2 regions of the Lysobacter tyrosinilyticus genome follow, and region 2 is predicted to be linked to the other one. Evidence: riboswitches for the same ligand, from Rfam matches in the RefSeq annotation. Region 2 holds a riboswitch; the other holds the start of a gene.
What was found. A riboswitch is a leader RNA that binds a small molecule or an ion and turns the genes downstream of it on or off. The one in region 2 is predicted to bind cyclic di-GMP.
Positions count from the first base shown of each region.

Region 1: another riboswitch for cyclic di-GMP. It lies ahead of ACYVGK_RS03415 (isopeptide-forming domain-containing fimbrial protein); the one in region 2 lies ahead of ACYVGK_RS04015 (autotransporter outer membrane beta-barrel domain-containing protein).

Region 1 is NZ_BAAGXN010000001.1:805,318-812,976, forward strand. Features, by position in the region: gene ACYVGK_RS03395 (MotA/TolQ/ExbB proton channel family protein) at 1-16, shown strand, start outside; gene ACYVGK_RS03400 (ExbD/TolR family protein) at 39-545, shown strand; gene ACYVGK_RS03405 (ExbD/TolR family protein) at 542-1,048, shown strand; gene ACYVGK_RS03410 (AgmX/PglI C-terminal domain-containing protein) at 1,057-2,451, shown strand; cyclic di-GMP riboswitch class I at 2,506-2,595, shown strand; gene ACYVGK_RS03415 (isopeptide-forming domain-containing fimbrial protein) at 2,678-7,659, shown strand, end outside.
Region 2 is NZ_BAAGXN010000001.1:958,706-966,364, forward strand. Features, by position in the region: gene trmB (tRNA (guanosine(46)-N7)-methyltransferase TrmB) at 1-715, opposite strand, end outside; gene ACYVGK_RS04005 (thiazole synthase) at 715-1,521, opposite strand; cyclic di-GMP riboswitch class I at 1,733-1,822, shown strand; gene thiS (sulfur carrier protein ThiS) at 1,893-2,093, opposite strand; gene ACYVGK_RS04015 (autotransporter outer membrane beta-barrel domain-containing protein) at 2,275-4,104, shown strand; tRNA gene ACYVGK_RS04020 (tRNA-Gly) at 4,202-4,275, shown strand; gene ACYVGK_RS04025 (ATP-dependent zinc protease family protein) at 4,395-4,937, shown strand; partial or broken gene rimK (30S ribosomal protein S6--L-glutamate ligase) at 4,934-5,806, shown strand; gene ACYVGK_RS04035 (response regulator transcription factor) at 6,296-6,976, shown strand; gene ACYVGK_RS04040 (sensor histidine kinase) at 7,065-7,659, shown strand, end outside.

The DNA of each region.
Region 1 (7,659 bases), 150 kb from region 2:
CATCCGGGCCGCCTGAGTAAGAGCACAGGAGAGACGCCATGGGTCTCATGCCCCGTCGCAAACCGCCGGCCAAGCCGACCGAGCTGATGCTCGTGCCGATGATCGACATCTTCAGCGTGATGATCACGTTCCTGCTGATGACTGCCGTGTTCTCGCGCATTTCGATCATCCAGCTCGATCTGCCCAGCGCCGCCGCTGGTGCGCCTACCGAGCCGACCTTCCGCCTCGAAGTCATGGTGCGCAAGGAAGGCCTGGAGCTGACCAACGGCCGCGACTCGATCGCCGTTTTGCCCGTTGAGAACGGGGCTTATCCGCTCAAGCAGCTGACCAACCTCGCGGCCAACCTGAAGGGCCAGCACGTCGAAGTCGACACGGCTTCGGTACTGATGGCTCCGGATGTCGAGTACGACCATCTGGTGCAGGTGATGGACGCGATTCGCAGCACGGACCTGGCCAACGCCAACGCTAACGGCTTCACCGGCACGCCCGATGCGGCCGGCCGCATTTCGATGTTCCCGAAGATCGCCGTGGGAGATGCACCATGAGGATGTCGCTCAACCCGTTCCGCGGCGCGCGCAGGCAACACGAAGAACCGCAGCTCAACCTGATCCCCATGATCGACATCATGTCGGTGATGGTCGCGTTCCTGTTGATCTACTCGACCGAAGTCGAGGTGGTTCCGAACGCGAAGAACGTGGAGATCCCGCTCTCCACCGCCGAGGCCAAGCCCGCCGAGACCGTCGTGGTGACGATCACCAAGGACATGCTGCTCGTGCAGGGCGAAAAGATCGCGTCGATGGACCAGATCCGCGACCCGAACGCCGCGTTGATCGAGCCGTTGCGCGAGTACCTGTCGCGTCCGCTGACCACCAAGAGCGGCGCCGCCCAGCAGGCCGCGCTGGCCCATCGCGAGATCACCGTGCTGGCCGACAGAGGCTTGCCGTACGAGGTAATCCGCAAGGTGATGACTACCTGCACCGCGGCTGCGTACGACAAGTTGTCGCTAGCCGTGCTTGAAACGGGCGGCAGTGCGCCGGCCGGTGGTTGAGGCAGGTCATGACCGATACCAACGCAATGGAACTTGAAACCCATCCCGCCGAGGCCCAGGCGGCACTCGCCGAACAGATCGCGGAAGCACGTGCGCGACTAGATGAGTTCGCGCACGACCTCGCCGTCATCGAAGAAGAGCTCGAAGGCTTCGCAAGCGAACGCGTCCGCCATCGGCTGCTCGAGCAGGCGTGCCATGCGCTCGAAGAGTTGGAGCAGGTCGGCGGCGCGGATCTGTTCTGGGACGGCCTGGCCGCGAACGGTGCATCGGCCGGATACATCGCCCGCGCACGCCGCCGCACCGAAGCGGTGCGGGCCCAGATCAACGAAGTCGAAGCGCGCCGCGGCGCGCTGGTAGAGCGGATCGGCGAACAAAACGAAGAACTGTTCCTGCTGGAAGACGAAGCCTTCGAGCATCAGGAAGAGCTGGACCGCCAACGCAACGAATGGATCGTCGAGCGCGAACTCGACGCCGGCCGCGTGCGTCCGCATCTCATGCTGTGGATGCGCGGCGACGAAGACCGGCGCTCGCGCAAGGGCCTGGCCATCGCGCTGTGCGTATGGCTGCTGCTCGTCGTCGTGATCCCGTTCATCAAGATTCCGGAGAAGCCGGTGCTCGCGCCGGAAGACATGCCCGAGCGCGTGGTCACCGTGATTCCGGAACAGAAGAAGCTGGAACAGGCGCCGCCGCCGCCGCCGGAACTCAAGAAGCCGGTCGAGCGCAAGGTCGAACACAAGCCGACGCCGCGTACCGAAGTCGCGAACGTCGAGCGTCCGGTCGCACCGAACCAGCCGCAGACGCCGAAGCCGCAGGGCATCCTTGCGTTCAAGGACGCGCTCAAGGCCGTCGACGACATGCCCACCGCGGCCAATCTCGGCAAGGCGGCGAAGCTCAGCACCGATACGGGCGCGGCGCGTCCAGAACGTTCGATGCTGACCAGCAGCGCCGCGGGTGGCAGCAGCGGCATCAATCTTGCCGCCGAAAGTCGCAGCTTCGGCAGCGGTGGTGGCGAGCGCGCGGCGATCAAGGGCACGGCACTGACGCGGGCCAGCAGCGGCATCAACGCGATCGCGGCCAAGGATTCCGCGACGAGTGGCGCCTCGCGGCGTGGCGGACGTTCCGACGAGGAGATCCAGGTCGTCTTCGATCGTTACAAGTCCGCGCTGTACCGCCTGTACCAACGCGAGTTGCGTAACGACGCGACGTTGCAGGGCAAGGTCATCCTGCGCCTGACCATCGAACCGGATGGCAGCGTGTCGATGGCACAAGTGAAGTCGTCGGAAATGGAAGCGCCCGCGCTGATCTCCGACATCGTGGCCCGCGTGAAGGGCTTCAACTTCGGCGCCAAGGACGTGCCGGCGGTGACGATCGTCTATCCGATGAACTTCCTGCCGGCAGGCTGAAGACATCAGATCGCACCGTGCCGCCGAACGCGGCAAGTCAAGGCAACAGAAACACATCGACAAAGGCAAAACCACCGAAAGGTGGTGACGCAAAGTCACCGGCCTGTAGGGCGCGACACGCCCCATGGCAGCGGGACCGCCGAATAACGCGCAGGACTTCCTGCGCGCGTTCTCGCGGATCCCGTCGGCTTTGCGATCAAGGCAAAACCACGAGGAACAGAAGAACATGGAAACGAATGCGAACGACGGGACGAAAGCGGGCAGGGGCCGGGCGCGGCACCTTCTGCGCAGCTTCGCGCTGTGGGCCTGCACGGCGTTCGCATTCTTTTTCACCGGCACGGCCTTCGCGCAGCAGTGCGTTGCCAGCAACGTCAACCCGAACGCGCTGGTACAGGTGCTGAGCAACGGCAACAACAGCTACTGCGAGCTGTGCGGCTACGGCTACGTGACCGTGCGCCTGAGCAATCCGTTCATCACCGGCAGCCAGAACAACGTTCCCTTCGAACAACGCACCATCAACGTCGGCAACAACACGATCGACCAGTGGCGGGTCAATCCCACCTACGGCACGTCGAATCCCGACATCAACTATTCGTCCAACAGCGTGGTGATCACTCTGCCGAACAACGGCCTGGTGTACTACGCCGGCGCCAATGTCACCGTTGGCGGCGCCAACTGGACCAACTTCGTGGTCAACGCGGCGGGCAACCAGATCACCATCCGCAACCTGGGTGCACTGGCCAATGGCTCGCGCGGCAACCCGAGTACACGCGACATCCGCATCCCGATCCATCGCGCGCCGACCAACACCCCGGAAAGCCTGTACAACGCCAACCCGACCGCGCAGGCACAGATCAACATCAGCTCGATGGCCGACAGTTGTTCGATCGCCAATTCGCGCGAGTTGCCCAACAACGACACCAACTGGCACAACGGCTTTCCGCCGGGAACCACGGCGTTCAATCCCGCGTTGAATCACACTGGCAGCATCGACGTGCGCCAGCCGAACCTGCAGATCTACAAGCAGGGATGGAACTACGACGCCGGACAGAGAGAGGCGACCCGCAGCGACACGGTGTACGGTCACAACGACGACGACATCGTCTGGCGTTTGAACATCGCCAACCAGGGCGATGCGCCGCTGCAGGATCTGCGCATCGACGACGTGATATCGCGCGCCGACGTCATGAACGCGCACTATGTCTGCCCGACGCAGGTGGCGGCGGACGCGATTGCGGCGGCCGACGGCGTGCTGCCGGCCGGTTCGGTCTGCGTGACCACGATGGCGCTGACCGGCAACGTCCTGGCCGACTGGGCCGTGCCGGCGCCGTTCGGTCTCAACGGCGACATTCCCGCGCCGTATGCGAACACGGTCAACGCGGTGACGCCGGGCACGTCGGTGGATGCCGTCGACATCGCGGCTGGCGCGAACATCAACCTTTACGTGGTCGGCAAAGTGCAGCGCAACGCGTCGTGCTCCAGCGGCACGCCCATGACCAACCAGATGCGCGACATCCAGTTCGGTTGCGCGGTGCAGACACCGCCGGGCGGTCTTCTGCAATCCGCCAACCTGACCGACAACGCCACGCTCAAGACTTACTACGGCCAGGGGGGCAGCAACGCCCCGGCGCAGGCCGCCTTGCAGGTCACCCGCACCCTGACCGGTATCGACGGCAGCGCCACCGTGGGCATGCGCGGGCTGGTGACCGTGGTGCTGAGCAACCAGAGCGGCGGCACGGTCTGGTTCGATCCGGCCATGGGCTATCACCTGAAGGACGCGCTGCCGGCGGGTTATGTCATCGACCCCGGTTATGCGCCGCGCCTGATCGATCCGGCGAATGTCGGCAACCGTTCGTTCTACGGTGCCTATCCGGGGCGCATCGACACGCTGACCTGGAGCAACCGCAACGGCGCCATCCCGGCGAACACCGGCGACAGCACCAGCTATCTGGCAAACGGCGCTCCGGAATTCAAGCTGTCCAGCACGACCAACTACAACGATCGCAACCCGGACTCGGCTTACGGTGGCGCGCCGGACGGCAATGGTCATGTCTATGCGAATCTGATGCGTCACGGCGACGTACTGGTGATCCGCTTCGCGATCGTGCTGAAGGATCCGAAGGACTTCGACCGCGCCGCCGACCTCGACGTGCAGACCGAAGACCCGGGTACGCCGCTGTACCAGCGCCCCGAACCCACCGACCCGGATCAGTCCGGTCTGCTGGGCCTGCACAACACCGTGGACCTGCGCTTCAAGACGCTGTGTGCCGGGCAGGGAACGCAGAGCTACACCCTGGTGGACAACGGCACTAGCACCGGCAGCCACACCGGCGGCGCGATCACGTTCGATCCCGAAGACCTGGACATCAGCGTCGACCAGCCGACCTTCATCGTCACCAACGACCGCACCCAGACCACTCCGCTGTCGGTGACCTTGCGCAACAACGGCGGCGTCAACGCGCGCGACTTCAGCGCCTTGGTCAGCTTCGGCCCAACCCTGAACGTGACCAGCGTGACCGCGCCGGCCAACTGGGCCTGCGACGTAGTTCCGTTGTCGGGTGCGGTGCCGCAGCCCGCTCCGTACAAGGCGTGGGTGGTGAATCCGCCGCCGGACGCGCCCAACGTGCCGCATTTGCCGTTGCCGGCCAACGGCACGGTGTACCGCTGCTATCCGAATCACGTCAACGCCTTCAACCGGGTGTTGGCGCCGAACGCCAGCGTGCAGTTCGCCTTCCAGGTCAACAAGACCAGCGACGCGGCGCGCATCCTTGCCGACGACGTGACCTTCCGCGCCGACGTGGTCGGCGAAATCTGGACGGTCAGCGGCATGACCACGCCGCTGCTGGACATCGACAAGGCCGACAGCGGCGGCAACCTCGACGACCTGACGGTGAGTCTGCGAAACACCGCCGCTCTGCACAACGTCAGCCAGATCGACAACCATGCGCCGATGTGGTTTCCGGCGCCCGGAAGCACCAACGCCGGCTACTACAACAAGCGCAGCGACGGCGAAGTCGATCGCGGCAACCTGTATTCGCTGGACGCGCACTGGTCGCGCGGCATCGGCTTCAACCTGATGAAGGACCAGGTGACGTGGAGCGTCACCGGCGGCGACACCAGCACCCTGATGGGCGCGGTGCCGGCACTGGGCGCGTGCAACGAGAACGTTACCGATACGACCCGTGTCCCCGCACTGCCGGACAGCGCGATGTCCGATGGGATGCCCAACTTCGCACGCAAGCAGCGCGAGCGCGTGCAGATCGGCGAGGAGTGCAGCAATCGCATCCAGGCCGGCGGCTGGTTCGGCTTCAAGTCGCGCGGCTTCCGCTTCATCGGCGTGCGCGACGTGCAGATGCAGGACGAAGTGCAGGACGGGCTGGTGTACGTGGCCAGCACTGCACCGCAGGTCGGCTCGCAGATCGCCGGCGCGACCCAGGCGCCGAACGACCCGGCGAAGTCGGCGCTACAGGAACTGCTCTTCGGCTGGCGCTTCACCGGCAACCGCCCGGACAGCGTCAGCAACACCGGCAACGACTACATCGTCGACATCGACCAGTGGTTCCACATCAACGCCGTCACGCGCCTGCAGAACAAGGCGGTCAACCAGCGCGCGCTGCCGGACCTGCACGGCGAAGACCGCAATAACGCATTGAACTCGATCTTCAAGGCGGTCTATTACAACGACAACGCCAACCGTCCTGAAACCTATGCCTTCGGCAGTGGCCAGGTCGGCATGCTGCTGCCGACGCCGGCCCTGGTTACGGGCAAGACGGTCGGTTATCCGTGGGAACGCATCCGCCGCAGCGACGTGGTGGTGACCGAACCGCGCGTGCAGATCGCCAAGCACGTCTGCCAGGACAACAACTTCAGCGCCGGTGCCAACGGCGGCACCTGCGCCGGTGGTTGGCAGACGGCGATCGCCAACGCCGACACCACGCACAACTACGTGTTCCGGCTGATGGCGTGCAATGGCGACATCGGCAACATCAACGCCGGCAGTCCGACCTGCGCCGTCAACAACGATGCCGGCCAGCCGCGCGCGCCTGCCTACGACGCGGTGGTGGAAGACACGCTCGACGCCAGCGACCTGATGGTCGTGACCGAGATGGCCAGCGACGGACTCGACAACGACGGCGATGGCCAGATCGATGAAGCCGACGAAGCCAACGCGCAGAACATCGGCGACAACGCGCCGATGAACGGCGTGCCCGGCGTCATCACGTTCTCGCACCTGCGTGGCGTGGATGGCGCCGGCCTGCGACGGATCAACAACGGCAGCAGCGCGTGGCTGTACTACGTCGTGGACCTGGACGATCGTCTTGCACCGAACCAGACCATCGGCAACGGCGTCGAACTGGACCGCTACGACTCATTGGCCGGCAGCGCCGACGATGACGGCCAGCAGATGACCGCGCAGCGCGGTAGCGGCGACATCGCCGGCGCGCGCGTGTACGGCTTCAACACCACCAACGGCGATCCGAACCTCACCGATCGCGTGTCGCTGACGCTGATCCAGCCGCAGACCCGGCCCAAGGAAATCATTGCACTGTCGCAGTCGCAGCGTCTGCCCGCGGGCACGCAGCCAGTGGTGATCGGCGAGGAAATCACCTACCGCCTGACCGCGTCGCTTCCGGTGACGCGCCTGCGCGGATTGACGATCACCGACAACCTGCCTTCCGGGTTGAGCTGCGCCGATGCGCCGGTGGTTGACCTGAGCAGCGGCGTCTACGCGGCGGCCGGCTTCAAGCGTCCCGACCTCAGTCCGGTGCCGCCGGTCACCCCGACCTGCAGCGGCACCATGGTCATGTGGAGTTTCGGCGACGTCGTCCTGACCCGGGCCGACAACGGCCAGAACACTTTCACCTTCCCGTTGCAGTTCGTCGCGCGCGTGGACAACACGCAGCCCAACCAGGACGGCGTCACCCTGTACAACGGCGGCACCCGCAACGGCGGCACGATCCTGCGTTGGCAGGATGCGGGTGGCGCGGAGCAGACCCGCACCTACGGCGAAGTGGCCGTAAGGGTGAGCGAGCCGCAGCCGTTCACCGCGACCAAGGTGCTGAGCAACGTCACTCCGGGCAAGGCCGCCAACGCACCGCTGGCCGCCGGCGACATTGCGCAGTACGTGGTGACACTCCGCAACGGTGGCTCGTCGACTGCGTACGACCTCAACATCGTCGATACGCCCGCGGCCGAACTGCGCCTGAG
Region 2 (7,659 bases):
ACACCCCGTGGCCGAGCTTCTGGCCGCGGGTCTCGAAATGCGTTTGCGGACGCCACTCCGGTCGCGGCACCATCCCGCGCTCCCCGGCGCGATTGACGATGCCCTTTGTTGCGTCGAGCACATCCCACATCTGCTCGGCATAGTCCTGCCAATCGGTGGCGAGGTGCAAGCGCCCGCCGCTGGCGATTTTGCTGACGAGCAGTTTCGCGAAGTCAGGTTGCACGAGGCGGCGCTTGTTGTGGCGCTTCTTGTGCCAGGGATCGGGGAAGTAGATGCGGATCTCGTCCAGCGAGCCGTCGGCGATCTCGTTCGTCAGCACTTCCACTGCATCGTGGTGATACAGGCGCACGTGGTCGCTGCCGTCCTGCGCCAGAGCATTGAGCAGCCGGCCCACGCCGGGCGCGTGCACTTCGATGCCGATGTAGTTGCGCGAGGGATCCTGCTGTGCGGCGAAACGCAGCGCCTCACCGTTGCCGAAGCCGATTTCGACCACACGCGGGGCCTTGCGTCCGAACACGGCATCGTAGTCGCGCGCGCTGCCTGCGTAGTCGAGGCCGAACCGCGGCCACAGCTCGTCGAACGCGCGCTGTTGCGCCGGCGTGAAGCGGCCCTGACGCAACACGAAGCTGCGGACCTTGCGGTGGCCTTCTTCGACGGTGAAAGGCTTGGGCGGGGCCTTCTTGCTGCCCTGTCCATTGGTGTCCTGATCGACCATCAGGCGATCAGCCCATCCACCGGCGACGAAGCGCTGGCGTAACGCTTGCGCGGAATGCGACCGGCCTTGAACGCGGCGCGGCCGGCTTCGACCGCGAGCTTCATTGCATGCGCCATCAGCACCGGATCCTTCGCGCCGGCGATCGCTGTGTTCATCAGCACGCCGTCGCAACCCAGTTCCATCGCGATCGAGGCATCCGAGGCGGTGCCGACGCCGGCGTCGACGATGATCGGCACCTTCGCGTTCTCGACGATCTCGATCAGGTTGTACTTGTTCTGGATGCCAAGGCCGGAACCGATCGGCGCGGCCAGCGGCATCACCGCCACGCAGCCGATTTCCTCCAGGCGCTTGCACAGGATCGGATCGTCGCTGGTGTAGACCATCACGTCGAAGCCGTCCTTCACCAGCGTTTCGGCGGCGGCCAGGGTCTGCACGACGTCGGGATACAGGGTCTTCTGGTCGCCCAGCACTTCGAGTTTGACCAGGTTGTGGCCATCGAGCAGCTCGCGCGCCAGGCGGCAGGTGCGGACTGCGTCGTCGGCGGTATAGCAGCCGGCGGTGTTGGGGAGGATCGTGTACAGGTGCGGCGGCAGCACGTCGAGCAGGTTGGGCTCGCCCGGGTTCTGGCCGATGTTGGTGCGGCGGATCGCGACCGTAACGATCTGCGCGCCGGCGGCATCGGTGGCCCGGCGCGTCTCGTCGAGGTCCTTGAACTTGCCGGTACCGGTGAGAAGACGGGAGTTATAGGCCTTGCCGGCGATGACCAACGGGTCCGCGGGCGGCGTGAAGAGGGCGGGAAGCGTCATCCGGCGATTTTAGCAGTGCCGCTCACTTTGCCGGCCTGCTGGTGGGCGGGCGATGTCGACGGCATCCCCCATCTGGGGGGTGGGACCGGCTGGCCTGCAGGGCCATGCCTTCGCGTTGAATCGGAGAGCAGGAAACCTCGGGCCCGGAAGGGGGCGTTCCCCTGCGCTTCCCCGGCGAAGACTGCCTGCCACGCGCGGTTTGCACCGTGCGGTACGCAAAGAGCACACCCGGCGAGAGTCGGGGCCGCAAAGCCCACGGATCCAGACGCCTCCCTCCGTCTGTGATGGCCGGGTTCCCTTACCGCCGGTGCGGACCGCGTCCTTGCGCCGGCGGCGCCCGGCCCGGTCAGCCTCGAGGCGATAAGGGCAACTCAGCCGCCGCCCAGTGCGTGCACGATCTCGACGCGATCCCCGGCTTGCAGAGCATGTTCGCCATGGCGACTGCGCGGGACGATTTCGCCATTGACTTCGACCGCCACACGACGCGCGCCCAGGCCTTCGGCCTGCAGTAGTTCGAGCACGGTCGCCGGGGCAGCGAGCGCGCGCGGCTCGCCGTTGAGGATGACGTTCAAGGACTGGGATTCCATGCGCGTATTGTCCCCGCGCGCCGCGGTCACGGCCAGCGCGGATAGCGCTTGCGGCGTTGCGGCTTGTGCGCCGCGTCACGGCATGGTTCGATGCGACGCCATGCGTTGGCGTATGCGCCAACGCACAGGACCAACCATAAGAAAACCCATCGGGGAGAGAAAAGGAATGATGAACAAGCCCGTCCGCTGCCTGCTTGCCACGGCTCTGGCGCTCGCTGCGGCACCTGCATTTGCGGGAACCTTCAGCAATACGGTGTTCTTCGGCGACAGCCTGACCGACTCGGGCTTCTACCGCCCGTTCCTGGTGCAGAACGCCGGTCCCAGCGCCGCTACTGTCGGCCGCTTCACCACCAACCCGGGCCTGGTGTGGTCCGAGTACCTCGCCAACTATTACGGCACCGATGCTTCGTCCGCGTGGGGCCTGACCAATACCGGCATCGTGGCCGGCACCGGCAACAACTACGCCGCCGGCGGCGCTACGGTGAAGCTGGGGCTGGGCTTTCCGCCGTCGGTGCCGACCCAGTTCGCGCCGTCGCTCGGGCTCCAGGTCGGTGCCTATCTGACCCGCACCGGTGGCGTGGCCGATCCGAACGCGCTGTACACCGTTTGGGGCGGCGCCAATGACCTGTTCTACACGCTCAACGGCGGCATTACTCCGGCGCAGCTGATGGGTTCGGCGACGATGCAGGTCGGCCTGATCAACCAGCTGACCACGGCCGGCGCGCGCTACATCCTCGTACCGACCATGCCGGACGTCGGCGTCACTCCGTTCGGCCTGTCGCAGGGTCCGACCGGTTCGGCCAACATCACCGCGCTGGTGAACGGTTACAACCAGACTCTGTTCGGTGGCATCGCCGCGGCGAACCTGCGCGTGATTCCGCTCGACACCTACACGCTGCTGCACGAGATCAGTGCGAATCCCGGCGCGTACGGCTTCAATAGCGCGGTCATTCCTGCTTGCGCCGGCACTTCGCTCACCTGCGTGAGCGTGGGCAGCGGCCGCGCCTTTGCCGACGGCGTGCATCCGAGCAGCGAAGCGCACGCCATCCTGGCGGACTACGCCGTGTCGATCCTTGAGGCCCCGCGCCAGATCGCATTGCTGCCGAACTCGGCCTCGATGGTCGGTCGCTCGCGCGCCGAGCGCGTCGCCGCACATGCCGGCAAGCCCGACGCCGATGGCATGAAGTGGTGGAGCGATGTGCGTGGCGATTTCCAGCGTTACGGCGACGGTGATATCTACGACGGCGCTGGTCCGACGCTGACCTTCGGTGTCGACTGGAACCGCGGCAACCTGGTTTACGGTGCCTTCGCCGGTTACGGTCGCCAGGGTCAGGACTTCGGCCGTCGCGGCGGCAGCTTCGATCAGACCGACATGAGCCTGGGTGGCTTCGCCGGCTGGTACGGCGATAACGGCGCGTGGGTCAATGGCCAAGTGAGCTGGAGCAAGGTCGACTTCGACATCGATCGCGACGTGGTGCTCGGCCCGGTCGTGCGCAGGCACAGCGGCTCGGCAGACGGCGAGAACCTCAGCGCCGGCATCAGCGCGGGCTGGGAGTTCGGCGAGGGCGCGCTGCGCCATGGTCCGGTGGTGAGCGTGCTCGCACAGCGCATCGATATCGACGGCTACGCCGAAAACCATCCGGAGCAGTCGACTTCGCTAGCCTACGCGGACCAGAGCTTCGATTCGATGATCAGCAGCGTCGGCTGGCAGGCCAGCTACGCGATCAATGATCACCTCAAGCCGTACGCGCGCCTGACCGCGGACCACGAATTCGAAGACCAGGACAAGGAAGTGTTCGCGCAGCTCCAGTCGATGCCGAACACCGCGCCGTATGCCGTGCCGGGCGTCAAGTTCGACCAGAGCTACGCGACGCTGACCTTTGGTACGCGCACCAAGCTCTTCGGCCTGGATGCGAACATGGGTGCGAGCGTGACCACGGGGCAGAAGAACGCCGACCACGCTACGGTGTTCGTCACCGTCGGTGGCGGCTTCTGACGCTGCACCGCAGGTGAAAAACAGCAAGGGCCCTGCGGGGCCCTTTGCTTTTGCGTTGCCAAGCCGCCAAGCCGGGGCATAGACTGCGCCCCGTCAGGCGGGTGTAGTTCAATGGTAGAACTTCGGCTTCCCAAGCCGATAGCGTGGGTTCGATTCCCATCACCCGCTCCAGTTCGATGCGTGCAACAGGTGGCTGTAGTTGAAGGCTGCAACCAGTTGCCACGCAGCAACAAAACCGTAACGGCAGTCGCGTCACAGTGACTGCCGTTTTCTTTTCGCGAGTGCTGGACGTGAAGCGACAGATTTCCCAGGAGCGGATCGTGCTTGGCTGGCGGGAGTGGGTGGGCCTGCCGCGGCTGGGCCTGCCTGCGGTGCGATGCAAGATCGACAGCGGCGCACGCAGTTCGGCGTTGCACGTCGATGGTTGCTGGCGGTTCAGCGAACGCGGTGCGCCCTGGGTCGGCTTCCGGCTCAGCAACGACGGGCACGGCGAGGCGATGCTGCAGGCGGCCGCGCCGATCTACGATGAGCGCGATGTCATCGATTCCGGCGGACACCGCACGCGGCGCATCTTCCTGCGCACGACCCTGGCGCTGGCCGGACTCGAGCGCGAAATCGAAATAAACCTGACCGATCGGCAAGGCATGCTGTTCCCGATGCTGCTTGGACGCACGGCGATGGCCGGGCTGTTTGCGGTCGATCCGGGTCACTCGTTCCTGCACGGAAAGCCACGCCTTGCTCACCGGGAGCGTGGTTTCGCCAGGACGCCGGCCGTGACTGCCACCTTCAACGACACACGCAATCCGCTTACCTCTTTACGGCGTCTTCCATGAAACTCGCGATCCTTTCGCGCAACAGCAAGCTCTACTCCACACGGCGCCTGGTGGAAGCCGCGCGGGAGCGCGGCCACAGCGTGCGCGTGCTCGACCCGCTGCGCTGCTACATGCGCATCGCCAGCGACGGCTTCACCATGCACTACAAAGGCCGGGAACTGGCGGACTACGACGCGGTGATCCCGCGGGTGGGTGCGTCGATCACGCGCTATGGCTCGGCGGTGCTGCGCCAGTTCGAGCTGATGGGCACTTATTCGCCCAACTCTTCCGATGCGATCCTCAAGGCGCGCGACAAGTTGCGCTGCCATCAGCTGTTGGCGGCGCAGGGCATCGGCCTGCCGGCCACGGTGTTTGGCGACAACCCGGACGACACCCACGACCTGCTGGCGATGCTTGGCCCGCCGCCTCATGTGATCAAGCTCAACGAGGGCACCCAAGGCGCCGGCGTCATGCTCACCGAGAAGCCCTCGGCTTCGCGTGGCGTGATCGAGGCCTTGCGCGGCCTCTATGCCAATTTCCTGGTCCAGGAATTCGTCGCTGAAGCGAAGGGCGCCGACTTGCGTTGCTTCGTCGTCGGCGACGCGGTGGTCGCCGCGATGAAGCGGCAGGCACCTAAGGGCGACTTCCGTTCGAACCTGCATCGTGGCGGCACCGCCAAAGGCGTGAAAGCGACGACAGGCGAACAGGAGGTTGCGATCCGTGCAGCGCAGGCATTGGGATTGGGAATTGCAGGCGTTGATCTGATTCGATCCAAGCGTGGACCGCTCGTGCTTGAAGTGAATGCATCGCCCGGACTCGAGGGCATCGAGGAAGCCAGCGGAGTCGATGTCGCGGGCGCCGTGATCGACCACGTGGGGGCTCCGTTCCGGCGTCGCGGAGCCCGGGGGAATGGGGGCGAACGAGTTCTTAACGAAAAATCCGCCGCAAGCAATTTGCCAGCAAAATCATATGGTTAATTGTTAAATGCTGGTTTTTTTTCGGGGCGGGAGCGCCCAAATAACAGATTCTTACACCCCCGTTTTAACGGACTTTTAGTCCCGGCAGGCGTAGCCTGAGCACACCGGAATCCCGCTGCTTCCTCGTCAGTAGTCGGTTGCTGGATGACGGTAATCGGGGCAACACCCTTTTTGACCCGGATGCGGCGGCCCCGTATCCGGGTCTTTCTTTTTGCGCCTCTAATGCGTGATCGCGATTGCGGATTGCGTGCGCCATGCGCGGCGTCGGCGCGGCTCCTGCATTTCGAACAGATTTGTTAAGACAGATTTGTTAAGTTCGCACCGAACGCTCCGTCGCGCGTCGTGCCGACGGAACCCGGCGGCGACCGCAGGGTCGAAGCCCTACCTGATACGGACGGTCTCATGCGCATCCTCGTCATCGAAGATAACCAGGACATTGCCGCCAATCTCGGCGACTTCCTCGAGGACCGCGGCCATACCGTGGACTTCGCCGCCGACGGCATCACCGGCCTGCATCTGGCGGTGGTGCACGACTTCGATGCGATCGTGCTCGACCTCAACCTGCCTGGCCTGGACGGGTTGGAGGTGTGTCGCAAGCTGCGCAACGAGGCCCGCAAGCAGACGCCGGTGCTGGCGCTGACCGCGCGCGATTCGCTGGAGAACAAGCTGGCCGGCTTCGATGCCGGCCTCGACGACTACCTGATCAAGCCATTCGCGCTGCAGGAAGTCGAAGTGCGCCTGAATGCGCTGGCTCGTCGCGGCCGTGGCGTGCAGACCCGCGTGCTCAATGTCGCCGACCTCGAATACAACCTCGACACGCTGGAAGTCCGTCGCCAGGGCAAGCTGCTGCAGCTCAATCCGACCGCGCTGAAGATCCTGCAGGCGCTGATGGAAGCTTCGCCGGCGGTGGTGACGCGGCAGGAACTCGAAACCCGCGTGTGGGGCGAAGAACTGCCGGATTCGGATTCCCTGCGCGTGCACATCCATGGCCTTCGTGCCGTGGTGGACAAGCCTTTCGAGACGCAGTTCATCCAGACCCGCCATGGCATCGGTTATCGCATTGCGCCGCCAGAGCACGCCTGAGTGCGAATCACGGCGGCCCGCCGAAGCAGCGGTGGCGTGATTGCGTAATTCCGGTCGACGTCCCGCGCGCGATCTTTCGCTGTCCGACATGTCCAACGAACCCGGCCCCACCCCCGCCCGCAAGCCCAAGATCCGGTACCGGCGCCAGCTGCGCAGCCGCATCATCCTGGCGTTCGTGCTGCTCGGCTTCGGTTTGACCGCGTTGTTCGCCTGGGCGACCAATCTCACGCGTTCTCGCGTCGAGAACGCGCTGGTTGAAGACGTGATGAATCGCAATATCGACGAGTTCGCACGCCGCTACTTCGCCAATCCGGCGCGAAGCCCCGACCTGCCGGTGAAGCAGATGCTCGCCCGCGTAGTGAAGAGCAAGGATTTCGAGCAACTGCGTACCGAGCAGCCCGACTGGTATGTGTTTGGCGATGGGATCCACAGCGTCAGCGGTACCAATCCGGACGGCACGCCGTTCTCGTACAAGCTGGCCGTACGCAAGACTTCGAACGAATGGTTTTTCCTCGCCTACGACATGACCCAGACCCTGCGCGGCGAGGAGCAATTCAATCGCGCGATCTATGTCTCGGTGGTCGTGTTCACGCTGCTGTCGCTGGTAGTGGGTCTGTGGGCGTCTTCCCGCGTGATGAGCCCGGTGACCGAGCTCGCGAACCGGCTGAAGCAGTCCGGCAGCA